Linked DNA regions of Gemmatirosa kalamazoonensis. The protein of the gene in region 1 interacts with the protein of each later gene in a pairwise test. Links are inferred from orthologs where the notes say so. Each region holds a gene or a part of one and is shown in the gene's direction. Other genes may lie near its edges. The genes, in order: asd and def.

Evidence for each region.
Region 2: the proteins of asd (region 1) and def interact in binary tests that used the Escherichia coli proteins (3 or more experiments, as listed by UniProt). The link is inferred for Gemmatirosa kalamazoonensis from one-to-one orthologs.

What each region holds. Positions count from the first base shown.
Region 1 is NZ_CP007128.1:3,957,937-3,972,399, reverse strand. What follows is about bases 10,840-13,835. They hold asd (aspartate-semialdehyde dehydrogenase), read left to right. Parts: upstream 10,840-11,764; coding sequence 11,765-12,907; downstream 12,908-13,835. Other genes in these bases: lysC (lysine-sensitive aspartokinase 3), read left to right, coding at 12,915-13,835; J421_RS17250 (M20/M25/M40 family metallo-hydrolase), read left to right, coding at 10,840-11,711. In the rest of the region: dxs (1-deoxy-D-xylulose-5-phosphate synthase), read left to right, coding at 1-1,129; J421_RS17295 (NAD(+)/NADH kinase), read left to right, coding at 1,152-2,045; DNA repair protein RecN, read left to right, coding at 2,134-3,873; J421_RS17285 (hypothetical protein), read right to left, coding at 3,877-5,667; J421_RS17280 (hypothetical protein), read left to right, coding at 5,836-7,620; J421_RS17265 (Rad52/Rad22 family DNA repair protein), read right to left, coding at 8,195-9,064; J421_RS17260 (hypothetical protein), read right to left, coding at 9,127-9,813; J421_RS17255 (hypothetical protein), read left to right, coding at 10,117-10,632; more of J421_RS17250, read left to right, coding at 10,719-10,839; more of lysC, read left to right, coding at 13,836-14,273; dapB (4-hydroxy-tetrahydrodipicolinate reductase), read left to right, coding at 14,270-14,463.
Region 2 is NZ_CP007128.1:2,978,912-2,993,076, reverse strand. What follows is about bases 1-2,698. They hold def (peptide deformylase), read left to right. Parts: upstream 1-918; coding sequence 919-1,479; downstream 1,480-2,698. Other genes in these bases: rsmB (16S rRNA (cytosine(967)-C(5))-methyltransferase RsmB), read left to right, coding at 2,526-2,698; fmt (methionyl-tRNA formyltransferase), read left to right, coding at 1,559-2,497; yajC (preprotein translocase subunit YajC), read left to right, coding at 579-908; tgt (tRNA guanosine(34) transglycosylase Tgt), read left to right, coding at 1-563. Outside these bases: more of rsmB, read left to right, coding at 2,699-3,908; J421_RS12800 (PASTA domain-containing protein), read left to right, coding at 3,905-4,312; rpe (ribulose-phosphate 3-epimerase), read left to right, coding at 4,424-5,092; J421_RS12790 (TlpA disulfide reductase family protein), read left to right, coding at 5,089-5,763; J421_RS12785 (hypothetical protein), read left to right, coding at 5,764-6,192; tRNA (adenosine(37)-N6)-threonylcarbamoyltransferase complex transferase subunit TsaD, read left to right, coding at 6,189-7,271; J421_RS12775 (prolipoprotein diacylglyceryl transferase), read left to right, coding at 7,348-8,187; J421_RS12770 (FeoA family protein), read left to right, coding at 8,331-8,645; feoB (ferrous iron transport protein B), read left to right, coding at 8,648-10,861; J421_RS12760 (FeoB-associated Cys-rich membrane protein), read left to right, coding at 10,875-11,042; J421_RS12755 (hypothetical protein), read left to right, coding at 11,053-11,739; J421_RS12750 (hypothetical protein), read right to left, coding at 11,705-12,469; J421_RS12745 (class IV adenylate cyclase), read right to left, coding at 12,456-13,049; J421_RS12740 (HAD family hydrolase), read right to left, coding at 13,063-13,764; J421_RS12735 (DMT family transporter), read right to left, coding at 13,761-14,165. UniProt on the Escherichia coli protein: Removes the formyl group from the N-terminal Met of newly synthesized proteins. Requires at least a dipeptide for an efficient rate of reaction. N-terminal L-methionine is a prerequisite for activity but the enzyme has broad specificity at other positions.

The sequences.
Region 1 (14,463 bases):
CGACGTCGACCTGCTCGTCGACACGTTCACGGCGGTGCGCGAGATGACCGGTCCGCGCCTCGTGCACGTCGTCACGCAGAAGGGAAAGGGCTTCCCGGCCGGCGAGCACGGCGAGAAGTGGCACGCGCTGCCGGCGGGCCACGATCCGGCGACGGGCAAGCAGATCGCGGTGTCGTCGGCCGGCCCGACGTACACGAAGGTGTTCGGCCGCGGCCTCACGGAGCTCGGCGCGATCGACCCGCGCGTCGTCGCGATCACGGCGGCGATGCCGAGCGGCACGGGCACCGAGGAGTTCGCGAAGGCGCACCCGCAGCGCTTCTTCGACGTCGGCATAGCGGAGGGGCACGCGGTGACCTTCGCGGCGGGGCTCGCGACGCGCGGCGTCAGGCCGGTCGTCGCGATCTACTCCACGTTCCTGCAGCGCGCGTACGACAACGTGATCCACGACGTCGCGATCCAGAAGCTGCCGGTGGTGCTCGCGATGGACCGCGCGGGGCTCGTCGGCGAGGACGGCGAGACGCACATGGGACTGTACGACATCGCGTACATGCTCGCCGTTCCCGGCATGACGGTGACGGCGCCGTGCGACGGCCGTGAGCTGCTGGCGCTGCTGCGCTCCGCCACGCTGCACGACGGCCCGTTCTGCGTGCGCTACCCGCGCGCCACCGTGCCCGACGCGGTGCCGCCGACGGCGCAAATCGATGCGACGCCGTACGGCACGTGGGACGTGCTGCGCCGCGGCAAGGAGGTCGCCGTGCTCGCGGTGGGCACCATGGTGCAGCCCGCCCTCGCCGCGGCCGACACGCTCGCGTCCGAGGGGCTCGACGTCACCGTCGTGAACTGCCGCTTCCTGAAGCCGTACGACGAGGTCACGCTCGCGGCGCTGCTCGCCGAGCACCGTCAGCTCCTCGTCGTCGAGGAAGGCACGGTCGTGAACGGCTTCGGCGCGTACATGGCGAACGTCGTCGCGCAGCTCGAGCCGACGGTGCGCGTGGTCGCGCACGGAGTGCCCGACCGCATCATCGTCGCGGCGCCGCGCGCGCGCCAGCTGGCACGCTGCGGGCTCGATGCGGCGGGGATCGCGGAGCGCGTGCGCGCGCTGCACGAGAGCGAAGCGGTCGCCGGCTGACGGGTGAGCGCGCGTGACCCCGGTGGGTGAAGAGCGGAAGGCCGCGCTGCGCCTGGGCGTCGTGGGGCATCGCGGCTACGCGGACCTCCCGGCGATCATGCGCACGCTGCTCGACCTGTCGCCGCAGCTCGGCTTCGAGCTCGCGTTCGAGCCGGAGCTCGCCGACTTCGCGCCCGACGCGGTCGCGCGCCTAACGGACGACACGCCGCTCGACGCGCTGCTCACGCTCGGCGGTGACGGGACGCTGTTGCGCGGCGCGCGTCTCGTCGGCGAGCGGCAGGTGCCGATCCTCGGCGTGAACCTGGGGCGGCTCGGCTTCCTCACAAGCTGCGGGCCGAATGAGCTCGACGACGCGCTGCGCCGACTCGCCGCCGGCGACTACTACGCCGAGCCGCGCATGGCGCTGCACGCGAGCGCGGTGGATCCCGGTGGCACGGAGCGGCTGCACTGGCGGTCGCTGAACGACGTCGTGCTGCACAAGGGCGGCTTCGCGCGCGTCGTGCGTTTCGACGTGTGGATCGACGGGGAGCCGATCGGCGCCTACGGTGCGGACGGCGTCGTCATCTCCACGCCGACGGGGTCGACGGCGTACTCGCTCTCGGCGGGCGGTCCCGTCGTCGTGCCGACGGTCGAGTCCATCGTCGTCACGCCGGTCTCGCCGCACACCCTCGCCATCCGTCCCCTCGTGCTCCCCGCGTCGGCGGAGGTGCGCGTGCGCGGACGCGACGGGCCGGAGGAGCTGCTCGTGACGGTCGACGGCCAGGTGGGAACGAACTTCGCCTCGGCCGAGTCGCTCGTCGTGCGCCGCGCGCAGCGTCCGGTGCTCGTCGTCCGCTTTCCCGGGACGACGTTCTTCGCGCGCCTGCGCCACAAGCTGGGCTGGGGCGGACTCGCCGACCGCGACGAAGTCGCCTGACGCGCCCTCGACGGCGACTGCGTCCGCGCGGAGCCCCACCGCGTCGACGGGGTATTGCCATGGATTCCCGCGAACGTACTCTCGCTGCATGCTGACCGAGCTCCGGATCAAGAACTTCGCCATCATCGAGTCGCTCACGCTGCCGCTGGCGCGTGGGTTCAACGTGCTGTCCGGCGAGACCGGTGCGGGCAAGTCGATCATCGTCGGCGCGCTCGGCCTGCTGCTCGGCGAGCGCGCGAGCGCGGACCTGATCCGCACCGGCACCGACCGGGCATCGGTCGAGGGTGTGTTCGACACCACGGACCGGCCGGATCTCGCGCGGCTGCTCGACGAGCGTGGCGTGGAGGTCGAGGAGCAGACGGTCGTGCTGAAGCGCGAGATCGCCGCCGGCGGACGCGCGCGCGCGTGGATCAACGGCACCACCGTCACGGCGGGCGTGCTCGCCGAGGTCGGGCGGCTGCTCGTGAACCTGCACGGCCAGCACGAGGCGCAGACGCTGCTCGACGGCGACTCGCAGCGGCGTATCCTCGACGCGTTCGGCGGCGCCACCGCGCAGGCGGAGCGCGTGCGCACCGCCGCCGACACGCTGCACACGCTGCGCGACGAGATGCGCACGCTCGCCCGCCGACGCGCCGAGGCGGAGCGGCGCGCCGACTACCTGCGCCACGTCGTGCAGGAGATCGAGGGCGCCCGCCTAACGATCGGCGAGGACGACCGGCTCGAGGAGGAGGCACGGCGGCTGGAGCACGCCGAGGAGCTGCGGTCGCTCGCCGGCGGTGCGCACGAGCTGCTCGAGGGCAGCGAGGACGCGGTGCTCGCCGCGCTCGCGCAGCTCCACAAGGCGCTCGGCTCGCTGCAGCGCATCGACCCGTCGTTAGGCCGCCTGCAGGAGCTGTACGACGGCGCGTTCTACTCGCTCGAGGAGCTGTCGCGCGAGCTCGAGGAGTACGAGGGACGCGTGGAGCTCGATCCCGATCGGCTCGAGGAAGTGCAGCGCCGCCGCGACCTGCTGTTCCGGCTGTGCAAGAAGTACGGCCCCGGGCTGGGTGAGGTGATCGAGACCGGCCGGACGGCGCGCGAGGAGCTCGACCTCGTCGACTCCGCGGGCTTCGACCTCAAGTCGCTGGAGCAGCGCGAGGCCGCCGCGCGCGAGGAGCTCGTCGCCGAGGCGGCAACGCTCTCGGAGATGCGGCGCGCCGCCGCGGAGCGGCTGTCGGCCGCGGTGGAGGCGGTGCTGCCGGACCTCGGCATGGCGGACGGCCGTCTACGCGTGGAGCTGCCGCCGCGCGGCGAGCCGGCGGCGACCGGCGCCGAGGACGTGGAGTTCCGCGTCGCGCTGAACCTCGGGCACGACGCGCGGCCGCTCGCGCGCGTCGCGTCGGGCGGCGAGCTGTCGCGCGTGATGCTCGCGCTGAAGACGATCCTCGCGCGGCTCGACGGCGTGCCGACGCTCGTCTTCGACGAGGTGGACGCGGGGATCGGCGGCCGCGTCGGGCTCATGGTCGGCGAGACCATGCGGCGCGTCGCGCAGCACCATCAGGTGTTCGCGATCTCGCACCTGCCGCAGCTCGCCGCACGCGCGCATCACCACATCCTCGTCGCGAAGGGCGCGAAGGGCGGCGTCACGACGGCCGACGTCCGCGTGCTCGCCGGCGACGAGCGGGTCGTCGAGGTGGCGCGCATGCTCGGCGGCGATCCGGAGAGCCAGGTGAGCCGCGCCCACGCCCGCGAGCTGCTCGACACTGCCGCGGTGGACACGGCGAAGCTGCAGAAGCCCGCAGCGCCAGAGCCGTCGCTCGCCGCTGCCGCGCCGCGGCGACGCCGCTAGCGCCTAACGGCGGGGCGCGCGGGCCGGCGCCGGCCGCCGCGGGCTGGTGCCGAAGATCTGAGCGTACACGCGGATCACGAGCTGATCGTAGCGCGTGCGCGGCACGACGCCGCCGCTGCCGCCGAACGTGGAGGTATGCAGGTAGCTCACCTCCGCCGGCAGCCAGGAATGACCGCGGGCGAACGCGCCGAGCGTGGAGTACGTGATCCCGAAGCCGGCGAGCTGCGCGCGCGCGCCCGTGCCGACGCCGAGCAGCGACGCGTCGACGAGCTCGTCGGCGCCGGTCGCGTCGGTCGTGCTCAGCGTGCCCACGTACTTGTCGTCGCTGCGCGAGCGCAGCGCGTACTGTGCGGCGAGCGAGAACGCGTCGTTGGGCGCCCACCGCGGCGTGATCTCCACCGACACCGTGCGACCGCTCGTGCGCTGCGCGGTCAGTGCGCGCTCGCCGGGCGCGAACAGCTCACCAGGGAACAGCGGCACGCGCACCTCGACGTCGTGCGCGAGCGGCGACTCCACGCGCGCCACGGCGCTGACCCACGCGCGACGGCCGATCGACACGTCGGTGGCGGAGCGGAAGAGCAGGGCGGGTCCGCTGCCCGTCGGCACGAAGAAGACGAACGACGGGAACGCCTCGCTCCCCGTCGCGAGGCGGTACCCGGCGCCGATCGTGCTGCGCACGCGGACGCCAGAGCGCACCGGGTCGCGCGGCCCGCCGAACGTGTCGAGCCACATCACGTGCGCGGCGAGCTCCACGTCGCCGGTGCCCTGCACGGTGACGCCCTTCACCGAGTCGGACGCGACGCCGAAGCGGTCCTCGGTGAGGACCCGCTGGAGCCCCGCGGCGGCGATGCGCGCCGTCGCCGCGGCGGGGAGCGCGGGCGTGGCGAGGTCGTTGACGTCGAACGCGGCGAACGCGGTGCCTAACGATCGGATGCGGGCCTCGACCGCGCGCTGCGGCGCCGTGCCCTGGATCGGCACGAACGGCCCGCCCGGCTGCGCGGTGGTGCCCGCGCCGTACACCTGCGCGAGCCCGCTCGCGACCGCGCGTGCCGAGCGCGCGAGCTGTGTCGCGCCGGCGCGGTTCGCGATGACCGCCGCACACTGGGGCGTCGTCGTGGGGCCGGCGACGGCGGGACACGTCGCGAGGGCCGACTCGAGCGCGCTCGCCGCGGCGCCGAGCTGCTTCTGCACGAGCGCGTTCTGCTGCGCGGCGGCCGAGCTCCCGCTCGGCGCCGTCGCGCCGTTGGCCGGGTTGAACCCGAGGTTCCCGGTCGTGCCGCCCGGGTTCACGACGAGGTTCACCGACGACTCCGTGCGCACGACGGGCAGCATCGCACTGATCGCGAGCCGCCGCGTTAGGCCGACGTCGAGCTGGAACGGGATGCGCGTGACGAGCGTGCGCAGGCCGGTGTTCGCCACGCCGAGCGTGAGCCCGCTGGTCACGCCGACGCTGTCGCGCAGCGCGCGCTCGGCCACGCCGACGAGCGCGAAGTGCGACGCGCCGAACGCCGCCGAGTCGAACGAGAAGCGCGCGCCGAGCGGGACGCGCGTGCTGCCGTCCGCGCCGGAGACGCCGCCGAACTGCTCCGACGTCGCCTCGAACAGGACGCCGAACCGGAGGCGCGCCTCGCCGCGCACCGGCAGCGACGCGTCGTCGAATCCGCCGGCGACCGAGCGCTGGGCCGCGAGCGGCGCGGCGACCGCGAGCTGCGCGGCAAGCGCGAGCTGCGCGGCGAGCACCCCGCCGGCGACCGCCCCGGCCGCGGGTGCCGCGCCTCCACGCCGTCGCGCCATGTGTCGTACCTCTGAGTCCGTAAGTCCTTGTGGCGCAACGCCGTGCGCACTGCCCGGCGGGGCCGGGCGGTAGCCCGCTAGATTAGCGGCGTGGTCGGAGCACGTCAACCGACGGGACCCGCCACGCGCACGCATCGTCGGCCCTGCACGCACGCACCGCACGCACACGTGAACACCACTCCGCCCCCGCAGATCCCCTGGCAGGTGACCGGCAACCACTGGCTCGCACTGCCGTGCATCCATCCCGCCGACGGTGCGATCTGGGCCGCCGGCGTGCTGCACCGCGGCGCGCGCGCCGCGATCGAGTTCGCCGGCGGCGCGGAGTTCGTGGAGGGGCGCGGCGAGCCGCTGCTGCGGCCGTCGCTGCGCGTCGACGGCACGCTGCGCGAGCTCGCGGCGGAGGGGATCGCGTGGGAGCGCGCGGTGCAGTGGCTGCCGACGTTCACCTGCACGAGCGGATCGCTCGTCGTGCGCGGCTCGGTGTTCGCGCCGCACGGCCGCGACACGGATCTGTCGGGGGCCGTGTACACGATCTCGGTGGAGAACCGCGGGGCCGAGACGGTGAGCATCGACATCGCGCTCGAGGGCACGCTGGGACATCGCCAGATGCGCGTCCGCTCCGCGCGTCCGTTCCCCGACACGCACCGCGCGTCCGTCGGCGCGAACGAGGTGGTCGTGCTCGAGGGCACCGCGCTTCCCGGCGTCGTCGCGTTCGCGTTAGGCGCGGACGGCCCGGCCGCCGTCGACGTGCACGACGGCGAGGCGCCGCGCTTCTCGGTGCGCCGGACGCTGTCGGTGGAGCGCGGCACGACGCGGCAGGTCGCGTTCTATCTCGCGGCGGGCCCCGAGCGCGACGGCGCGGAAGCGACGGTGGCGGCGATGCGCCGCCGCGGCTGGCGCGACCTGCTCGCCGCGACGCGCGAGGCGCTCCGCGCGCTCGAGCAGGTGACCGGCAACGACGCGATCGACCGCATCGTGAACCGGAACCTCATCTTCGCGTACTTCTACGGCTGCGCGCGCGCGCTCGACGACGCGCACTACTACCCAGTGCGCACGCGCGTGCCGTGGCACGCGCGCGGGATCACGGTGCGCGACTGGGAGGCGCTCATGTGGACGCTCCCGGCCGTGCAGCTCGGCGACGCGCCGCTCGCGCGCGAGCTGCTGCTGCGCACGTGCGAGCTGCACGGCTACGCGCCGGGGCAGGGCGTGCACTACGTCGACGGCACGCTGTTCGAGCCGGGCTTCTCGCTCGAGGGGGCGGCGGCATACGCGCTCGCCACGGACCGCTACATTCGCGAGACCGGCGACGATCAGATCGTCGACGAGCCGGCGGTCGCCGACACGCTCTATCTCTCGAGCGACGACATCGCGGCGCGGCGCGACGAGAACGTGCCGCTCTACTCGACGGAAGTGACGCTTTCCGGCGCCGCCGTCACGCACCCGTTCACGCTGCACGGCAACGCGGTGGTCGCGCAGGCGCTCGAGGTCTTCCGCCGCACGCTCGACGAGGAGACCGCGCGCGAGGTGCAGGACCCCGAGGCGGTGCGCGCGGCGCTGCTGCGGCACTTCGCGTCGGAGCGGGACGGGAAGACGGGGCTCGCGTCGGCGGTGGACCTCAAGGGCGCCCGCGCGATGGAGGACGACCCGCTCGCGTCGTCGCTCTGGCTGCCGCTGTACGAGGCCGTCGATCGCACCGACTCGACGTACCGGCGCACCGCGCGGGGCCTCGGCGCCACGCCGACGTCGCTCGCCCAGCAGTGCGCGCGGCTGCTCGGTCCGGACGCGCCGCAGGTGCTGCAGTGGCTGCGCCGCGCGCCGCTCGACAACGGGGTGGCGGCGGAGATCGTCGGTCCCGAGGGCAAGGCCGTCGCGAACGGCGGCGACGCGTCGCTGTCGGGGCTCGTCGCGTACATGGTCTGGTACGCGGTGCATGTCCTCGGCGTCGCCCCCTGACGGACCGGCTCGGCGGCTTGAACCGATCGCGTGGGGCGGCTATACTCCGGGGTACGTCGCGCGGGAATAGCTCAGTTGGTAGAGCACAACCTTGCCAAGGTTGGGGTCGCGGGTTCGAGTCCCGTTTCCCGCTCTTGATGCGAACGCGAACGCGGGGCCGGCAACTGCTGCCGGCCCCGCGTCGTTTCATTCGGACCCTCGGACCCATGGTCGGACGAGCGCCGGCTCCTCGCTTGGCGTGCCGCAGTGCCCGTCGATGGGCCTCGATCACATCGACGACGGCGCCGCGGGCGTGGTCTCGAGAACTTGCGCCCGCTCCGTCCGCACTGTCATAGTCAGAAGCCGGCGCATCGCGTTAGGAAGATGCATGCGCGAGCACTGCATGTGCGCGAACCGCCCGGGTGGTGGAATGGCATACACGGGGGTCTTAAAAACCTCTCCCGAAAGGGTTGCGGGTTCGAATCCCGCCCCGGGCATCGTTGGGCGTTAGGCACTGGTTAGCCACGAAGCGGCCCGGCAACCAAGTTGCCGGGCCGCTTCGCCTGACGCCTAACGGCTGCCTAACGCGTCAGGCTCAGAACGGGATCTCGTCGTCCGCCGTCGCGCCGAGCGGCGAGCTGTCGAACGCGATCTCGTCCGGCTCGTCGGCCGGCACCGTCGCCGGCGCGCCGCCCTTGGCCTTGCCGTCACGCGGCGGCCACACGACGCCGTCGCAGCTCCGGTCGCGGCACTTGAAGTCCGGCGCCTTCGGGTTGCGCTTGCTGAGCCGGTTGTCCCACATCCGGCCGCCGCACTTCGGGCAGCTCACCGCGTCCGGGTCCGTCGCCATCGCCGTGGCGGGGCGGTTGCCGTTCGCCGCCGGCTCCGCGCGGGGCTCGTGCTCCTCCACCGACACCGCCGAGGCGACCGGCACGTCGCTCGGACGTCCCTCGCTCGGACGCCCATTGCCGTTGCGGCGCGTGGTGCGGCGATCGTACGCCGCCTGCGGATCCTCGACCGGCTTCGCGTACCGCCCATCGCCGTCGACCTCCACCCAGTTCGGCTCCAGCGCGTAGAGCTCGTGGCCGATGCCGAAGCGCACCGCGGCGCGCTTGAACGCGTCCGTGGCCGCCGACTTGTAGTCGCGCCCCGTGCCCACGTCCTCGCGGATCACGCCGAGGATCTGCAGCCGCGCCTTGAACGAGCAGACGTGCCCGTCTTCGTCCTGCGCCGCCAGCGGCGGGAGCAGGTCGAGCGTGAGGTCCCACTCGCCGGGCACCACCGCGTCGAGCCGCTCGCGCACCGTGTTCGCGTCGATGTACGCGACGAAGCGCGCGTACCACCGCCCGTCCCGCTGCACCGAGCGCCCGTCCTGCCGCCAGGAGACCACCCCCGCCGGCAGCGAGGCCGCCAGCGCCGACCAGATGTTCGTCTTGTCCAATTGTGTCTCGTGTCTCGCGATCATCTCTCGTCCGTCCGGTTTCGTCCAGTGAATTGGTTGGCGCCTGGTCGGTTACGGCGGCACGCCTAGCGCCCTCCGGCGCGCGCCCCGTGCGGTGTGCGGTTGTGCGAGTGCACGTCGGCCACGGCCGCGCAGCGCGGGCCGTGCACGCAGTACCACCCGTGTCGGTCGAGGAAGACGAGGTGGACCGTCATGTGCCCGTTCGCCTCCTCGTCCACCCGGAAGAGCTGCTCGACGGAGGTCGCCGGGCCGCACTTCACGAGCGGGTCGAGCTGCCGGACCTTCACCACCCGGACGATCGGCGGTGCCGGCTTGCTTGGCTTCCCGGCCTTCGCCGGCTTCCGTCGCGCCCCGTTCGTGGCCGTGCGACCGCCGCGGACCGCCGGCTTCGCGGCCCGCTTCGTCGGCGCGGCCTTCTTCACCGGCGCCTTCGCCACCGGGACGACGGCCGCCTTCGTGCGCGGCGGGGGCTTGGGCTGCGTCCGGCTGGCCGTCGGCGCGTGCCCGTTGCCATTCCGGCTCGCCGGCTTCGCCAGTGGGGCCACCTTCGTCGGCGGCGCCGGCTTGGTCGCGGTCGCCTTCGTCGCCGCCGTCTTGGTCGTCGCCGCCTTCGTCGTCGTCGCGGCCTTCGTCCCGCCCGTCTTCGTCACCGGCCGCTCGGCCCCCGTCTTCGGGGCGGCCGACTTCGGGGCGGCCGGCTTCGGGGCCGGTGCTGCCGCCTGGCGCTTCACTCCTCTCTTGGTCCCCGCCACGCGGCTTCCTCTCGCTTTATGGTCGATCGCTCGGGCACTTTGCCGTGCCCGAAAATTACCCGAAGCTCTCGCCGCTGTCAACATCGAAGACGGTCTCGGTGAAGGCTCGTAAGCCGTTTATTTACAATGCGTTACGGATGGCTCTCGGGCCGCGCCGCGGCACCCGGGCCGGCGGCCGGGCGACCTGCTACCCCGACCCGCCGGCGACGTTCGGTCGAGCTCCCCGGCGCGGTGGGTGGCCTGCCTCCTGCACCCTCTGATCCATCCGGTAAGCGGCACGAATCTCTGACGGTGAGGGTGGGCATGGAGAGCGGTCAGGACTTTCTGCGGAGCCAGATCAACAACGCGGTGATGCAGCATCGGACATTCCTCCAGAACCTGGAGGATCACGAGACTCAGGCCGAGGACGCCCGGTATCGCGACCTCTGCAGCCGATTCATCCCGCGGGCGCGCGAGCACCAGCGCATGCTCGAGGACTATCAGCGCTCCATCGGCGCGGAGCTCGGCGCCGGCAAGAAGGCCATCGGCACCGTGCTCGGCGTCGCGCGCGACCTCGCCGACGCGGCACGCGAGAGCGACTTCCTGCGGCTCGTCGGCGACATCGTCACGTCCCGGCAGTCCGAGGACACGTTCAAGACGTTCCGCGAGGCCGGCCGCGCGCTCGGCGACACGCGGCTCGCCGAGATCGGCGAGATGGGCGAGCGGCACCACGACGACTACGCGAAGGAGGCGAACCGTCTCGCGCAGCAGATGTTCGTGGAGCACGTGCGCGGCAGCGGCGGCGCGGAGCTGTCCACGGAGACGCGTCCGTCGGTCTGACGCGCTGATCGTCGCGTCACCGCGGCGACGCGACGGCGGGGCCGCGTGCGTGGCATCGCGCACGCGGCCCCGATTACAATACCGCCATGACCGACGTCGTCGCGCTCGCGGCCGAGCTGCTCGCCATACAATCGTCCTCCGGCGGCGAGGGACACGCCGTCGACTTCGTCTCACGCTGGCTCGTGCGCCGCGGCTGGAGCGTCACCGTGCAGGAAGTCTCGCCCGGGCGCGGCAATGTGTGGGCGACGCGCTCCGGCGGTGGCGTCACGCTCTCGACGCATCTCGACACCGTGCCGCCGTACTATCCGCCGCGCCTCGAGGGCTCGCGCCTGTATGGCCGCGGCGCGTGCGACGCGAAGGGCATCGCCGCCGCGATGCTCTCCGCCGCGGACCGTCTCGTCGCAGCGGGCGAGCAGCGCGTCGATCTGCTGTTCGTCGTCGGCGAGGAGAAGGGATCGGACGGCGCGCGCGCCGCGAACCATCTCCCGGCGACGAGCCGCTTCCTCGTGAACGGCGAGCCGACGGAGAGCAAGCTCGCGAGCGGCGCGAAGGGATCGCTGCGCGTCACGGTGCGCACGCGCGGCCGCGAGGCGCACTCCGCGTACGCGCACCTCGGGCGCTCGGCGATCGAGCCGCTGCTCGATCTGCTGCCGACGCTGCGCTCGCTGCCGTTGCCGAGCGACCCGGTGCTCGGCAACACCACGTACAACATCGGCGTGGTGCGCGGCGGCACGGAGGCGAACATCGTCCCGGCGCATGCGGAAGCGGAGGTCATGTTCCGCCTCGTCGGTCCGGTGGACCCGTTGAAGGAGCAGCTCACCGAGTGGGCACGCGGGACGGCGGAGCTGGAGTGGGGCTCGCACATCCCGGCACAGTACTTCCACACCATCGACGGCTTCGAGATCGCCCCCGTCGCGTACACGAGCGACATCCCGCTGCTCGCCCGCTGGGGCACGCCGCTGCTCTTCGGCCCCGGGTCGATCCATGTGGCGCACACGCCGGACGAGTTCATCGCCGTCGACGAGCTGCGCGCGAGCGTCGACGCGTACGAGCGCATCGTGCGCGCGCTGTTGTCGTGATCGACGTCTCGTGCGCGACGCCTGCGCCGCCTAACACCTTCGAGTCTCCTCCCATGCCCCGACCGACGCCGCACGTCCCGCCGCTCGCTTCGCTCGTTCCGACGGGCGAGTCGTTCTCGCGCTGGCCGGTCGCGATCCTCGGCGCCACCGGCGCGGTCGGCCAGACCTTCGCGCGACTGCTCGCCGACCATCCGTGGTTCGAGGTCGTGGAGCTCGCCGCCTCCGAGCGCTCGGCCGGCAAGCGCTACGCCGAGGTCACGCGCTGGATCGAGGGCGTCATGCCCGACGCGCTGCGCGACCGCGAGGTGTTGCCGTGCGATCCCTCGGCGGTGCGCTCGACGATCGTGTTCTCGGCGCTCGACTCGTCCGCTGCCGGCACCATCGAGCCCGCGTTCGCCGCGGCCGGCAAGCTCGTATTCAGCAACGCGAAGAACTTCCGCATGGCGCCCGACGTGCCGCTGGTCGTGCCCGAGATCAACGGCGATCACCTCGCGATCGTCGAGGCGCAGCGCCGCGCGCGCGGGTGGGACGGCGCCATCGTCACGAACGCGAACTGCTCGGTGACCGTCGCGTCGCTGCCGCTCGCGCCGCTGCACGAGGCGTTCGGTCTGTCGAAGGCGTTCCTCGCCACGATGCAGGCGGTCTCCGGAGCCGGCTATCCCGGCGTGCCGTCGCTCGACATCCTCGGCAACGTCATCCCGTACATCGCCGACGAGGAGCCGAAGGTCGAGACGGAGCTGCAGAAGATCCTCGGCCGCGTCGACGGCGAGCGCATCGCGCACGCGCCGTTCGTCGTCACGGCGCACACGAACCGCGTGCCGGTGGAGCACGGCCACACCGTGTGCATGTCGTTAGGCTTCGAGCGGAGGCCGAGCGTCGACGAGGTGCTCGAGGTGCTGCGTGAGTGGCGCGGCTCGGAGCTCACGCGCGACATGCCGAGCGCGCCCGAGCGCCCCATCGTCGTGAGCGACGCGCCCGATCGCCCGCAGCCGCGGCGCGACGTGATGGCGGGCGACGGCATGAGCGTCACCGTCGGTCGCGTGCGCGCGGACCACCTGCTCGACATCCGACTCGTCGCGAGCGGCCACAACACGATTCGCGGCGCCGCCGGCGGCTCCATTCTGAACGCCGAGATCGCGCTCGGCGCGCCGTCGCGCGCGCACGGGGCGGTGGCCGCCGCGGCGCTCGCGGGGTGAGCGCGCCTTGATCGTCGTCAAGTTCGGCGGCACTTCGGTCGGCGACGCGGAGGCGATCGAGCGCGCGGCGTCGATCGTGCGCGGGCGCCTCCCCGGCCGCCCCGTGATCGTCGTCTCCGCGATGGGCGGCGCGACGAACGCGCTGCTCGCGCTGGCGGAGCAGGCGTCGCGCGGTCAGCTCATCGGCGCCGCGCGTGCCGTGGAAGCGCTGCGCGAGCGTCACCTGAACGCGGTGACGGCGCTCGTGCCCGACGCGCAGGCGGCCACCGAGCTGTCGGGCGAGCTCGGGGCGATGTTCGACGAGCTCGCGCGGCTCGCCGAGGCGATCTCGGTGCTCGGCTTTCTCACGCCGCGCAGCCTCGACACGATCGCGGCGTACGGCGAGATCCTCTCGTCGCATCTCGTGACCGCGGCGTTCCGCGCGCGCGACATTCCGGCCGAGCTGGTGGACGCGCGGCGCGTGATGATCACGGACGATCACTTCTGCAAGGCGGAGCCGGACGCCGACCGGATCGCCGAGGCGGCGCGCGCGCATCTGCAGCCGCACCTGCGCGAGGGACGCGTGCCGATCATGGGTGGCTTCATCGGCGCGACGCCCGACGGCATCACGACGACCCTCGGTCGCGGCGGCTCGGACTACAGTGCGTCGCTCGTCGGCGCGGCGCTGCAGGCGGACGTCATCGAGATCTGGACCGACGTCGACGGCATGCTCACGGCCGATCCGCGTGTGGTGCCCGATGCGCGTCTCATCGAGCGGATCCGGTTCGACGAGGCGTCGGAGCTGGCGTCGTTCGGCGCAAAGGTGCTGCACCCGAGCACGATCGCCCCCGCCGTTAGGCGCGGCATCCCGGTGTACATCTACAACTCGCGGCGGCCGGAGGGGAAGGGCACGCTCATCACGTCGGACGCACCGCGCCGCCCGGTGAGCGCGATCGCCGCGAAGAGCGCGACGACGGTGGTGAAGCTGCGCTCCACGCGCATGCTGCTCGCCTCGGGGTTCATGAAGACCGTGTTCGAGATCTTCGAGCGGCATCGCACGTCGGTGGACGTCATCGCCACGTCCGAGGTGTCGCTGTCCGTCACGCTCGACGACCCGTCCAACCTCGACGAGCTGCTCGGCGACCTCACGCCGCTCGGCGACGTGTCGGTGGAGCGGGAGCGCGGGATCGTGTCGATCGTCGGCGCGGGGCTCAGCGACAACGGCGTCGCGCTCGCCCGCGCGTTCGGCGCGCTCGGCGACCTGCGCGTGCACATGGCGTCGCTCAGCGCCACGGGCATCAACCTCACCCTCGTCGTCGACGGGGAGCACGTCGGCCCGGCCATGCAGCGGCTGCACGACGCGTTCTTCGGGGAGGGCGCGACGTGACCGCCCCGCTGCGCGTCGCGCTCGTCGGCATGGGCAAGATGGGCCGCACGATCGATGCGCTGGCCGCTGAGCGCGGCGCCGAGATCGTGGCACGGCTCGACCGGGACGATCGTGTGGACGCCGCGGCTCTCGGCGGCGCTGACGTCGCCATCGACTTCACCGAGCCGGCCGCCGCGGTGCCTAACGTGCG
Region 2 (14,165 bases), 970 kb from region 1 along the record:
CCGCGGACCGGCCGCGCTACCTGATGGGCGTCGGCTACCCCGAGGACCTCGTGGAAGCGGTGCGGCGCGGCGTCGACCTGTTCGACTGCGTGGCCCCGACGCGCATGGGGCGCAACGGCGCCGCGCTGACGCAGGACGGGCGCATCAACCTCAAGAACGCGCGCTACCGCAACGAGCCCGGTCCGCTCGACGAGGCGTGCGACTGCACCGCCTGCCGCCGCTTCTCGCGCGCCTACGTGCGCCACCTCGTGGCGGCTGACGAGATGCTCGGGCTACGCCTCCTCAGCCTGCACAACGTACATTTCCTGGTCGCGCTCATGCGCGACGCCCGCGCCGCGATCGAGCGCGGCACGTTCGACGGGTGGAGCGCGGCGTGGCTCGACCGCTATCTCGCCGGCGAGCGCGCCCGCGGCGCGGTCTCCCGACCAGTGTTGCCGCATGCGAAGAAGTCGGGACTCGGGACTCGGGACTCGGGACTCGGCAGCCCAGAGCCCACGAGTCCCGAGTCCCGAGTCCCGAGTCCCGAGTCCCGAGTCCCGAGTCCCGAGTCCCGAAACCGTTAGGCACCGGAGCGATAGATGCAGGGAACCCCGACGTGGGCCCCCACGCTGTTCATGTACGTCGCGTTCGCGGCGATCTTCTACTTCATCCTGTGGCGCCCCCAGGCGCAGCAGCGCAAGCGGCACGAGCAGCTCATCCAGCAGCTCAAGCGGGGCGACGAGGTCGTGACCGCCGGTGGGGTGCTCGGCAAGGTGGAGCACATCCAGGAGCTGACGGCCGGCCGCCCCACGTCCGACGACCGCATCACCATCCGCTCCGGCGACTCGCGGCTCATCGTCGAGCGGCGGAGCATCGCGCGCGTCGCGTCGGCGACGGCGGCGCCCGCGTCGACGGCGGCGAACGGCTGAGGAACGGCGCGTGGCCCTGCTGGACATCCACGTCCTCGGCTCGCCGGTGCTGCGCGAGCCGACGAAGCCGGTCGAGCGCGTGACCGACGACCTGCGCCGCCTCGTCGACGACATGTTCGAGACGATGCACGCCGCGAAGGGGATCGGTCTCGCCGCGCCGCAGGTCGGCCGCCTCGAGCGGCTGTTCGTCGCCGAGGTCGACGAGGTGCGCGTGGCGATCTTCAACCCCGAGATCGTCGACGCGACGGGCAAGCCGGTGAAGGCCGAGGAGGGATGCCTCTCCATCCCGGACATCTACGGCGACGTCGAGCGCCCGCCCGTCGTCACCGTGCGGGGCCTCGACCCGAACGGCCAGCCACTCGAGCTGGAGGCGTCCGACCTGCTCGGCCGCTGCTTCCAGCACGAGATCGACCACCTGCACGGCCGGCTGTTCATCGACTACTTCAGCATGTTCAAGAAGCGGTCGGCCATGGCGGCGTGGGAGCGCGAGAAGGCGAAGTATCCCGCGCTGCGCCGCACGCTCGTCGCCGCGAAGGATCTCGCCGAGCAGCACAATGAAGAAGCCCTGTGAACGCTCCACGCTCCACGCTCCCCGCTCGGTTCGTCGACTGGCGGAGCGAGCGGGGACCGTGGCGCGTGGAGCGTAGAGCGTGCGGATTCTGTTTTGGGGGACTCCCGATTTCGCGACGCCGCCGCTGCGCGCGCTGTTAGGCGAGGGGTTCGACGTCGTGGGCGTGGTCACGCAGCCCGATCGCCCGCGCGGGCGCAGCCGGTCGCGTCTCGAGCCGTCGCCCGTGAAGGAGATCGCGGCCGCCGAAGGGCTGCCCGTGCTGCAGCCCGAGCGCCCGCGCGGCGACGCGTTCCTCGACGAGCTGCGCGCGCTCGCGCCCGACCTCTCGGTGGTCGTCGCGTACGGGCACATCCTGCCGAAGGCGGCGATCGACCTGCCGGCGCGCGGCACGATCAACATCCACGCGTCCGTCCTCCCCGCCCTGCGCGGCGCCGACCCGATCCGGGCCGCGGTGCGGCAGGGGCTCGCCGAGACCGGCGTGTCGATCATGCGCATGGTCCCCGCGCTCGACGCCGGGCCGGTGCTCCACGTGCTGCGCACCCCCATCTCGTCCGACGAGACGTTCGGCGAGCTGGAGCTGCGCCTCTCGGAGCTCGGCGCGCTCGGCCTCATCGAAGCGCTCGCGCTCCTGGAGACCGGCGCCGCGCACGAGACGCCGCAGGACGACGCGCTCGCGACGTACGCGCCGAAGACCGAGCGCGAGCACGCACGCGTGCGCTGGAGCGCGCCGGCCGAGGACGTCGCGCGCGCGATCCGCGCCTACGACCCGCGCCCGGGCGCCTACGCCACGCTCCGCGGCGCCGACGTGAAGCTGTTCGGCGCGCGCGCCGTGCCGGTGGAGGAGCGTCCCGACGCGGCGCCGGGCGAGGTGCTCGCGTTAGGCGGCGACGGGCTCACGGTGAAGTGCGGCGAGGACGCGGTGCGCGTCGCGATCGTCCAGCCGGCGGGCAAGGCGCGCATGACCCCGGGCGACTGGGCGCGCGGGCGCGGGATCGAGCTCGGGGACGTCTTCGCCTGAGGGTTGGGCGGGTGGCTATCTTTCGATCATGCCGCACTCCCCTCCGCAGCCCCGCCCGGCGACGCCGAGCATCACGCCCACGCGCATCCTCGCGGCCGACGTGCTCGCGGACCTGCGCGGCGGCGCCCTGCTCGACCACGCGTTCGAGCGTCGCACCGCGGGGCTCGAGGCGCGCGACCGCCGCTGGCTCCACGAGCTGCTGTGGGAGATGCTGCGGCGCCGGGGGTGGCTCGACGCGCTGCTGACGGAGCGCGTGCGCGGCGGCCTCGCGCGCCTCGACGCCGACGTCACCGACCTGCTGCGGCTCGGCGCGTACCAGCTGCTGTACATGGGGAGCGTGCCGGCGTACGCGGCGATCGGCCAGACGGTGGAGCTGGCGAAGCGCCGTCACGGGCTCGGCGCGAGCAAGCTCGCGAACGCGGTGCTCCGCCGCATCGACCGCGACCGGCAGGATGCGGCGGACACCGGGCTCGCGCCGATGCTCCCCGACGATCCGATCGACGCGCTCGCGCTCCGGCACTCGCACCCGCGGTGGCTCGTCGCGCGGTGGGCCGAGCGCTTCGGCCTCGTGGAGACGGCGCGGCTGCTCGCCGCGAACGACGCCGAGGCGCCGGTGGTCGTGCGTCCGTTCGGCGTGACGCGCGACGAGCTCGTGGCCGCGCTCGCCGGGGCGGGCGTCGGCCTGGCCGACCCGGGGCGCGACGTGACCTGGGCGCGCGACAGCGTGCAGCTCGCGTCGGGCACGCAGCTCACGGCGTTAGGCGCGTTCCGCCAGGGCCAGTTCTTCGTGCAGGATCCGGCCTCGACGCTCGTCGTGCAGTATGCCGCGGTGCCGGAGGGCGCCGACGTCGCCGACGTGTGCACGGCGCCCGGCGGCAAGGCGCTCGAACTGTCGCGCACGGCGCGCGCCGTGTACGCGAGCGACGTCTCCACGTCTCGGCTGCGACGCGTCGTCGCGAACGTCGAGCGGCTGCACGCCGACCGCGTGCACGTCCTCGCCGCCGACGCGCGCAACCCGGCGGTGCGTCCGGTGGACGCGGTGCTCGTCGACGCGCCGTGCACCGGCACCGGCACGTTCCGTCGGCACCCGGACGCGCGGTGGCGCCTGAAGATCTCCGACCTCGCGGTGATGGCGTCGCTCCAGCGCGCCGTGCTGCGCGGCGCGGCGTCGATCGTGCGCCCGGGCGGGCTGCTCGTGTACAGCACGTGCTCCCTCGAGCCCGAGGAGAACGACGCGCAGGTCGACGCGTTCCTCGCCGAGCATCCCGAGTTCACGCCGGAGCCGCCGCCCGACGGTGCCGTGCCCGCCGCGGTGCTCGACGGCGATCGCCTGCGCGTGCTGCCGCACCGGCACGGCGTCGACGGCGCGTTCGCCGCGCGGCTGCGTCGCTCGGACGAGGTGGCCGCGTGAGCGCGGGCGTGCCGCCGGAGACCCCGCCGCGCGCCCAGCCGCCGCGCGCGCAGCCGCCGCGCCCCGAGGCGCCGCACGGCAGCCCGTGGCGCAGCCGCGCGCGGCGCGTGCTGCCGTACTTCGTGGTCGGCGGCGCGGGGTTCCTGCTCGCCTACCTCGTCGTCTACCTATTCGTCTTCCCGTCGCGGCTGGTGCCGAACGACCGCCCGGTGCCTAACGTCGTCGGTATGCTGCAGGTCGACGCCGAGCGGGCGCTGCGCGACGCGGGGTTCCAGCCGCAGCAGGGCGAGCGGCGCGTGAACGCGTCGGTGCCGCCGGAGACGGTCGTCGCGCAGACGCCGCCGGCCACCACCATGAAGCCGCCCAACACCACGGTGATCATCGACATCGCCGCTAGTCCCTGAACAGCCGGGACTCGGGACTCGGGACTCGAGACTCGCGTCTCGGGCCTAACGAGTCTCGAGTCCCGAGTCCCGAGTCCCGAGTCCCGAGTCCCGAGTCCCGAGTCCCGACGCGTGCCCGTCCGCATAGCCCCGTCCATCCTCAGCGCCGACTTCGCGCGCCTCGCCGACGACATCGCCATGTGCGAGGCGGGGGGCGCGGACGTGATCCACGTCGACGTCATGGACGGACGCTTCGTGCCCAACCTCACGTTCGGCGCGAAGATCATCGAGGCCGTGCGCCGCGTGACGTCGCTGCCGCTCGACGTGCACATGATGGTCGTCGAGCCCGAGCGGTGGTTCGACGACTTCGCCGCCGCCGGCGCGAGCGGCATGACGATCCACGCCGAGGTCGCGCCGCACCTCGACCGGCAGATCGCGCGCATCAAGGAGCTCGGCTGCCGCGCCGGCGTCGCCGTGAATCCCGCCACGCCGCTCGCGTTCGTCGAGGAGATCGCGCACGAGCTCGACCTGCTGCTCGTGATGACCGTGAACCCCGGCTTCGGCGCGCAGCGGTTCCTCGAGTACTGCGTCGGCAAGATCGCGCGCGCGCGCGCGATGCTCGACGAGGCGCGCAGCGGCGCATGGCTCGAGGTCGACGGCGGCATCAACCGCGCGACCGTCGCGCGCTGCCACCGCGCGGGCGCCGACACGTTCGTCGCCGGCAACGCGGTGTTCACGGCGGCCGACCCGCGCGCGGAGATCGCCGCGCTGCGCGACCTCGCGACGACGGTGACGGTATGACGGCGCGCGCGCAGTGGCTCACGGTGCTCGGCGTCGTCGCCGCGCTCGCCGTCGCGCTGTGGGCGGCGACGCACTTCCTCGGCGACGAGCTGTTCGAGGTCACGGTGGGCACGAAGGCGCCCACGTTCGCCGCGCGCACGCTCGATCCCGAGCCCGCGACGCGGTCGTTCGACGCGTACAAGGGGAAGGTCGTGCTCGTGAACGTGTGGGCCACGTGGTGCGCGCCGTGCCGGCAGGAGATGCCGAGCATGGAGGCGATGTACAAGGACTTCGCGCCCCGCGGCTTCAAGATCGTCGCTGTCAGCATCGACGACGCGGGGCAGGAGCAGAAGGTGCGCGACTTCCTGCAGGAGTTCGGCATCACGTTCGACGTGCTGCACGACCCCACGGGCGCCATCCAGAAGACGTACATGACGACGGGCGTGCCGGAGAACTTCCTCGTCGGCGCGGACGGCGTGATCCGCAAGAAGTCGTACACGCAGGACTGGAACTCGGAGACGAACCGCGCGCTGGTCGCGCGGCTGCTCGACGAGGCGGGCGCGCCGCCGGCGGCGACCGCCACCATCAAGCCGCACACGCCGACGCCGGTGGTGGAGCGCGCGGGCATGTCGGTGGAGGTCGTGCCCGACACGGCGGCCGCGACGCCGCCCCGCGCGGGAGCGCGGCGGTAGATGGCGAGCGCGCCCTGGACCGACGCGGTCACCGAGGCGTTCACCGAGCGGCTCGGCTACAAGTTCGCGGCACTGTTCTTCGCGCTGGCGCTGTGGGTCGTCGCGAGCGGCGAGGAGACCGCGTCGCAGTACGTGCCCGTGCACTTCGCGCCCGTCGTCGACAGCGCGGTGCGCATGGTGGGCGACGCGCCGCACGTGCGCGCGCTCGTCGAGGGCCCCACGCGGCAGCTGCTGAAGCTCTACCGCGATCCACCGACGGTGCATCGCACGTTCGGTCCGGCGACCCCGACCTCGCTCACCGTGGAGCTGCGCGCGAGCGACGTCGACCTGCCGACGGGGCTCGACGGCGTGACCGTGCGCGACGTGCAGCCGCACGTGCTCGTGCTCCGCTTCGATACGGCGGCCGACCGGAGCGCGGCATCCCGGTGAGCACGCTGGTACTGGGCATCGAGACGTCGTGCGACGAGACGTCGGCCGCGGTGGTGGAGCTCGGCGACGCGTTCGCGCTCCGCTCGCTCGTCATCCTCTCGCAGGACGTGCACCGGCTGTTCGGCGGCGTCGTGCCGGAGATCGCGAGCCGCGCGCATCTCACGAGCGTGGTGCCGGTCACGCGCCGCGCGCTCGCCGACGCCGGCGCGTCGTTAGGCACCGGCGACGGACGCCCGATCGATGCGGTCGCGGTGACGCACGCGCCGGGGCTCGTCGGCGCGCTGCTCGTGGGCATGAGCTACGGCAAGGCGCTCGCGTACGCGGCGGGCATCCCCGTGCTCGGCGTGCACCACATGGAGGGGCACCTGTTCGCGACGGCGCTCGAGCACCCGGACGCGGTGCCGCCGTTCACCGCGCTGCTCGTGTCGGGCGGCCACACGCTGCTGCTCGACGTGGAAGCGTGGGGGAGCTACCGGCTGTTGGGCGCGACGCGCGACGACGCGGCGGGCGAGGCGTTCGACAAGGTCGCGAAGCTCATGGGGCTCCCCTACCCCGGCGGGCGGCTCATCGAGCAGCTCGCGCGCGACGGCGATCCGGCGCGCCACCGCTTCGCGCGGCCGATGGTGCGGGCGAACCAGACGCTCGGCGACGCCGACTACTTCGACGTCTCGTTCAGCGGGCTGAAGACGGCGCTGCTCCACGCCGTGCGGCGCGCCGAGTCGGCGGGCACGCTGGAGACGGAGCGCGCGCACCTCGCGCGCGGCTTCCAGGACGCGCTCGTCGACACGCTGGTCGAGAAGACGGATCGCGCGGCGCGCGCGTTCGGCCGCGAGCGGATCGTCCTCGGCGGCGGCGTGGCGTGCAACCGCGCGCTGGCGGAGGCGATGCAGTCTCGCGCGAACCCGCGCGGCGTTCGCGTGTACGCACCTACGCCGCGGCTCGCGACGGACAACGCCGCGATGATCGCCGCCGCCGGCGCGTGGCGTCTCGCGCGCGGCGAGCGCTCCGACTGGTCGTTGAACGCCTACGCGGCGCAGCCGCTGCCGGGACTCGGGACTCGGAACTCGGGACTCGGTTAACGTACTTTCACCTTCCGAGTCCCGAGTCCCGAGTCCCGAGTCCCGAGTCCCGAGTCCCGAGTCCCGAGTCCCGACCTTGTCCGCTCCCTTCACCATCGAGCCCGCCACGCTGCAGGTCGGCCCCCTCTCCCTCACGGGGTTCGGGCTGGCGGTGCTGCTGGCGTTCGCCATCGCGCACATCATCTCGCAGCGCGAGCTGGCGCGACGCGGGCACCTGGCGGAGGCGGCCGCGATCCCGGACCTCGTGACCGCGGCGCTCATCGGCACGCTCGTCGGCGCGAAGCTCTACTTCGTGATCCTGACGCGCGACTTCGGCGCCATCTTCAGCCGCGGCGGGTTCGTGTTCTGGGGCGGGTTCATCGGGTCGGTGCTCGCCTGCTGGCTCGTCATCCGGCGGAAGGGGTTCTCCTTCCTGCGCTTCGCCGACGTCGCGGGGATCGCCATCGCGGCCGGCTACTCGGTGGGGCGCAGCGGCTGCTGGGCCGTGGGCGACGACTACGGCAAGCCGTGGGACGGCTTCCTGGCGGTGAAGTTCCCGCACGGGTTCCCGCCGTCGACGGCGGAGAACATGATCCGACAGTTCGGCGCCCAGCTGCCGGCCACGGTGCCGCCGTGGGAGGTCATCGGCGTCTACCCGACGCAGCTTCTCGAGGTAGTGCTCGGCTTCGTGATGTTCCTCGTGCTGTGGCGGCTCCGCGCGCACACGCACAGGGAGGGCTGGCTGTTCGGTGTCTACTGCGTGCTGGCCGGCCTGGAACGGTTCGTCGTGGAGTTCCTGCGCGCGAAGGACGACCGGTTCGCCGGGCCGCTGTCGACGGCGCAGCTCATCGCGCTGACGATCACCGTCGTGGGGGTGCTGATCATGTGGTCGCGCCGCGGCCGCGAGCTCGCCCCGCCGGCCTACGCCGCGGCCTGAGGCGCGGCCTGCGCGCGCCGGGGAATACCTGGCAGGTTCGCGGTGTAATTCCGAGTGTGGTTGACCTGATTCGCAGCCAGTATAAGATTACAACAGCCTAGTTGAGAACGATTCTCAATTAGCTCTCGACCGCACCGCGACTCGTGTTCCGCTTCCTGCGTCCCAAGGCCGCCACCGCGCGGCAGCTCAACGTGCTCTCGGAGCCGGCAGCGCCGGTGACCGAGGTGGCGCGTGACTGCCTGCTGGCGTCGTGCGCCGTCGGGGACCGGGCGACGGTGCTCGAGATGCGCTGCGACGACGTGCAGGCGTGCCGGCTGCGCGCGCTCGGCGTCTGCGAGGGCGCGTGCGTCTCCGTGCTCGACGCGCGGCACGCCATGGTCCTCGACGTGCGCGGCACGCGCATCGCCCTCGGCAAGGCGCTCACGGCGGGCATCACGGTCCGGCCGCTGCCGGTCTGAGCGTGTCCCCCCCGCCAGCCGCGGCGGGCCGGCGCCGGTCGAGCGCCGACGCGGCGCCCGACGCTTCCGCGGTCCCGCCGCTCGTCGCCCCCGCGGCGACCCCCGCCGTCCTCCGGGTGGCCCTGGTCGGGAACCCGAACACGGGCAAGAGCACGCTGTTCAACGCGCTCACCGGGCTGCGCCAGAAGGTCGGCAACTTTGCCGGCGTCACGGTGGAGCGGCACGAGGGCAGCTACCGCGGCTCCGACGGCACCCGCGTCAGCGTCCTCGACCTGCCGGGCAGCTACTCGCTCTCTGCCGGGTCGCCCGACGAGGCGATCGCCCTGGAGGTCCTGCTCGGCCGCGGCCGGGACACGCCGCTCCCCGACGTCATCGTCTGCGTCGCCGATGCGCAGCACCTCGAGCGCAACCTGTTCTTCACGAGCCAGCTCCTGGAGCTCGGGCGTCCGGTGGTGCTGGCGCTGAACCAGATGGACGCGGCCGAGGCCGCGGGGATCCGCATCGACGTGCCCGAGCTGATCCACGAGCTCGGCGTCACGGTGATCCCGACGGTGGCGAAGCGCGGCGAGGGGGTCGAGCGTTTGAAGCTCGCGATCTCGCGCGCGACGTCGCTTCCCCGCCCGCAGCGGCTGTTCGCGATGCCGCCCGCGGCCGCGGACGCGCTCGCGCCGGTGACGGCGGTGCTGGAGGCGGCCGGCTTCGACCCGATGCCGGCGGCGATGGAGGCGCTGCGCCTGCTCGCCGTGACGCGTCCCGAGTCGCACCTCGCGGCGGCGACGGATCTGCGGCCGCGGCTGGAGGCGGCGCGCGACCAGCTGCGCCGCGCCGGGCACGCGCCGGAACGGCTCGAGGCGGAGCTGCGCTACGATTGGATCGGCGGCGTGCTGTCGCGCGTCGTGACGCGGGCGGAGCGGCGCGCGCGCACCGCGAGCGACCGGATCGACGCCGTCGTGCTGCACCGCGTGTGGGGGTGGGTGATCTTCCTCGCGCTCATGGCGGTCGTCTTCCAGTCGATCTTCACGTGGGCGACGCCGGTGCAGGACGCGATCGAGGGTGCGATCTCGTGGCTCGGCCAGACGCTGGGCTCGGGGCTGCCGGCGGGCGATCTCCGGAGCCTCGTCGTCGACGGCGTGATCGCGGGCGTGGGGAGCGTGCTGGTGTTCCTGCCGCAGATCGCGCTCCTGTTCCTGTTCATCGGCCTGCTCGAGGACTCGGGCTACATGGCGCGCGCCGCGTTCCTCATGGACGCGCTCATGCGCCGAGTGGGGCTGCACGGCAAGAGCTTCATCCCGATGCTCTCGGGCTACGCCTGCGCGGTGCCGGGGATCATGGCCGCGCGCACGGTGGAGAACCCCGAGGACCGGCTGGCGACGATCATGGTCGTGCCGCTCATGAGCTGCTCGGCGCGGCTCCCGGTCTACACGCTGCTGATCGGCGCGTTCGTGCCGGCGACGGCGCTGCTCGGCGGCATCCTGAGCCTGCAGGGGCTCACGATGCTCGCCATGTATCTGTTAGGCACCGTCACCGCGCTCGGCGTCGCGGCGCTGTTCAAGCGCACGCTGCTGCGCGGGCCCATGCGACCGATGATCCTCGAGCTGCCGCCGTACCGGTGGCCGAGCGCGCGCAACCTGCTGATCGGCGTGACGGGGCGGGCGAAGCTGTTCCTGCGCAAGGCGGGCACGGTGATCCTCGCGCTCTCGGTGGTGCTGTGGGCGCTCGCGACGTATCCGCGCGCGACGCCGAACCCGGGGCTCGCGCCCGAGGTGCAGCAGGAGCAGGCGCTGGAGCACTCCGCGCTGGGACGCATCGGCCATCTCATCGAGCCCGCCGTGCGCCCGCTCGGCTTCGACTGGAAGATCGGCGTGTCGATCGGCGCGTCGTTCGCCGCGCGCGAGGTGTTCGTGTCGACGATGGGCACGATCTACGGCGTGGGCGAGGCCGGCAACGACGTGACCGCGCTGCGCGCGAAGCTGCGCGACGAGCGCGACCCGCGCACCGGACAGGCGGCCTACACGCCGCTCGTCGCGGTCGCGCTCATGGTGTTCTACGTGTACGCGCTGATGTGCATGAGCACCGTCGCCGTGACGGTGCGTGAGACGGGGGGCGGGCGCGAGGGCTGGCGGTGGGCGGCGATCCAATTCGCGTACATGCTCGCGCTCGCGTACGGCGCGGCGCTGCTGGTGTATCAGGGCGGGCGGCTGCTCGGCCTCGGATGATGGAGGTGGGTTCGTGAGCTCTCTCGTGCAGACGTTGATCGTGGCGGCGATCGTGCTCGCGGCACTCGGCTACGCGGGCCGCCGGCTGTGGCGCACGCTGCACCCCGTGAAGGCGGCGGGGTGCGATGCGGGGTGCGGCTGCGGCGGCGAGTCGGCGTCGAACGACTGGGCCAAGACCTGAGTCGGGGCCGGTGCGGGTCGTCGCGGTCGTCGCGTTAGGCGCCGCACTCGCTGCGCGCGCCGCACCGGCGCAGCACGCGCCGCCGCTCCCGCGCACGACGTTCGGCGCCGAGCTGGGGCTCGGCGGCTCGCTCGGCGGCGCGCTCGATCAATCGTGCAGCTGGCGCGTGTCGCTGAGCGGTGGTGGGTCGATCGTGAAGCACCTCGCGCGCGTCGTCGTGCTCGAGGGGAGCGCCGCCGCGCACGGCACCGTGCGACTGACCTCGTGCAGCTACGGCATCGTATACCCGCCGCCGATCGTCAGCGCGTTCGAGCCGCTGAACGTCGTCGCGGAGCACGATCCCTCGCGCCACCCGTTCGTGTCGACGGTCGCTCGCGCCGGGCTGGAGACCCCGCGCGAGTGGAGCGACGGAACCGTGGTGCGCGTGACCGCCGGCGCGGGTCGGATGTGGGGCATCGGCGTGCCGTTCCGCACACTCCGGTTCGCGTCGCTCCTCGGCTCCGAGCGCCTGCTCTGGTCGGCGGCACTCGAACGCTGGTGGTACCAGCTGCCGGTCGTCGGCCAGGCGGCGATGAGCCCGACGCCGCGCTCGGAGATCCGTCGCCTTCCCACGCACCACACCACGCTGCAGCTCGGCGTCGAGTGGATGCCGCGCGTGGCGCCTAACGCGGCGCGCGCGGCGACGGCGCCTCGTTGAGCGCCGGCAGCACGGCCGCCCAGCAGCGGTCGGCGGCCACGAACGTCGCACCGAGCGCGGAGCACCACGCGCGCCACGCCGCCACGCGGTCGCGCTCCGATGCGACGCCGAGTCGTTGGGCCGCCGCGGTGAGCTCGTCGAGCGCGGCGAACAGCGGCTCGGTCTCGTCGAGCAGCTCGGCCTCGAGCGCGCGCCGGTCGGGCGCCGACGCGGGATAGCGCGACGCCGCGAGCGCGCCGAGCGCGGCGCGGATCTCGGCCGCCGCGCGCGTGGCGCCCACCGACTCGGCCACGCGCCACGGCGCCGCCGTCGCGCCGGCGCCGAGCGCGCGCTCGTGCGACGCGCGCAGCGCGCGAAGCGGCTCGACGAGCGGCGCGAAGAAGCGGTCGTGATCGGAGCCGGGCAGCGCGCGTCCGGCGCCGTAGGCGCGCATGCCGCGCATCAGCTCGGGGAGCGAGAACACGTCGGCGACGAGACGCGCGGCCTCGGCGTCGAACGACTCGGGCGCGCCGGCCGCCGTGAGGCGCAGCGCGCCGCCGTTCACGAGATGCAGCACGACGAGCAGCCCGTCCGCGCCGCGCGTGACCGCGACGCCGACGATCCGCGCGTACCGCACCTCGACGTCCCTCCCCGTCGTGCGCGCGAGCACGACGCGGCGCTCGGGCTCGACCCGCATCGTCGCGGGGCCGATCCCCTCCACGTGCACCGGCGCGCCGTCAGTCGCGGTCATCGTCGTCGGACTCCGATGGATCGAGGTCGCGCGCGGACAGCGCGGCGCGCTGGCCGGTGCGCCGCTCGTACTCGGCGGCGAGCGCGGAGAGACGCGTGTCGGTGAAGCGATCGCGCGGCATGCCGAGCGCCACGATCGCGCGCTCGATCGCCGGGCCGTCTCCCTCGACCTCCACGAGCGTGTCCATGCGCGGATAACGCTCGAAGCGCACGGTCGCGTCACCGAGCGCGTACATCGCGACGTCGCGCTCCACTTCGCGCGTGCGCACGTAGCCGAGCCGCGTGAGCACGATCTCCACCGATTCGGCGTCGACCCGCGCACTGCGCTCCTCGCGCGCCTTGTAGCCGTCGAGCGTGCGCGTGGGTCCCTTCCAGTCGAGCGAGCCCTCGACGGAGCCGTCGCGGTGCTCGATGCGGCGCGTGCGCAGCACCTCGTCGCGCGCGGTCATCGAGCCGTCGGGCGCGTCGAAGCGGCGGTCGATCATGCGCCCCTCGAGCAGCAGTCGGCCACCGGCGAGCTCCACCCGGCGGCGGACCGCGTCCACGTCGTCCACGACGGCCTTCAGCTCCAGCTCGAGCATGCGCGTCTGGTGCCTAACCCATGATCGCCGCGATCACGGCGTCGGTGTCGGAGAGGTCGGCGAACACGGCGCTCGGCCCGTGCGCGGCCAGCTCCTCGACGGAGTAGCGGCCGGTGGCGACCGCGATGGTGCGAGCGCCCACCGAGCGCGCGCAGTCGATGTCGGCCGGCGTGTCGCCGATGACGACGATCGCGTGGCCGGTGAGGTCGACGCCGAGCGACTCGCGCGCGCGCCGCTGCGCGATCTCGGGCAGCCGCGGGCGATGCTCGTGGTCGGAGCCGAACGCGTTCACGCGGAAGCGCGAGAAGTCGATCCCCGCCGCGTGGAGCTTCGCCGCGGCGCCCTCTGCCACGTTGCCGGTGAGGAGCCCGAGCACGACGTCGGAGCGGCGCTCGAGCGCGTCGAGCAGCTCGCCCACGCCGGGGAGACGGCGGACGTGGCGCGTGCCCGACGCGAGCTCCTCGCGCAGCCCCGCGAGATACAGCGCGAACAGCTCGTCGAGCCGCGCGTCGATCGCGTGGTCCGCGTGCCCTTCCTGCCGCATCAGCTCGCGCGCGATCTGGATGTCGGTCTTGCCGTCGTAGCGGTAGCGCGGATCGCCGGTCGAGCCGAACACGCGCGTGAGCGCGCCCTCCATCGCGCGGCGGCCGACGCCGTCGCCCCACAGCAGCGTGCCGTCGATGTCGAACAGGACGAGACGGTCCCCCGCGGTCATGCGCGCGACACCACGAGGCCGGTCATGATGAGCGACGCACCGCCCAGCTGCAGCGCCGTCGGCACCTCGTGGAACGCGAAGTATGCGACGACGAGCGCGATGATCGGCTGCAGGTTGCTGAACATCGCGGTCTTCACGGGGCCCAGCACGCGCACGCCGCGGTAGTAGAACAGGTACCCGATGACGAGCGCCACGATGCCGCTGTAGATCGCCGCGGCCCACGCCACCGGCGGCAGCGTCGACGCGTCGAGTCGCAGGAGCCCCGGGAACGCGACCACGGCGTACACCGCGACGCCGCCGACGAGCGTCCAGGCGGCGAGCTGTACGGGGTGCACGCGCTGCGCGTACCGCTTCAGCAGCGCGCTGTAGAACGCCCACGCCGCGCACGCACCGAGGATGAA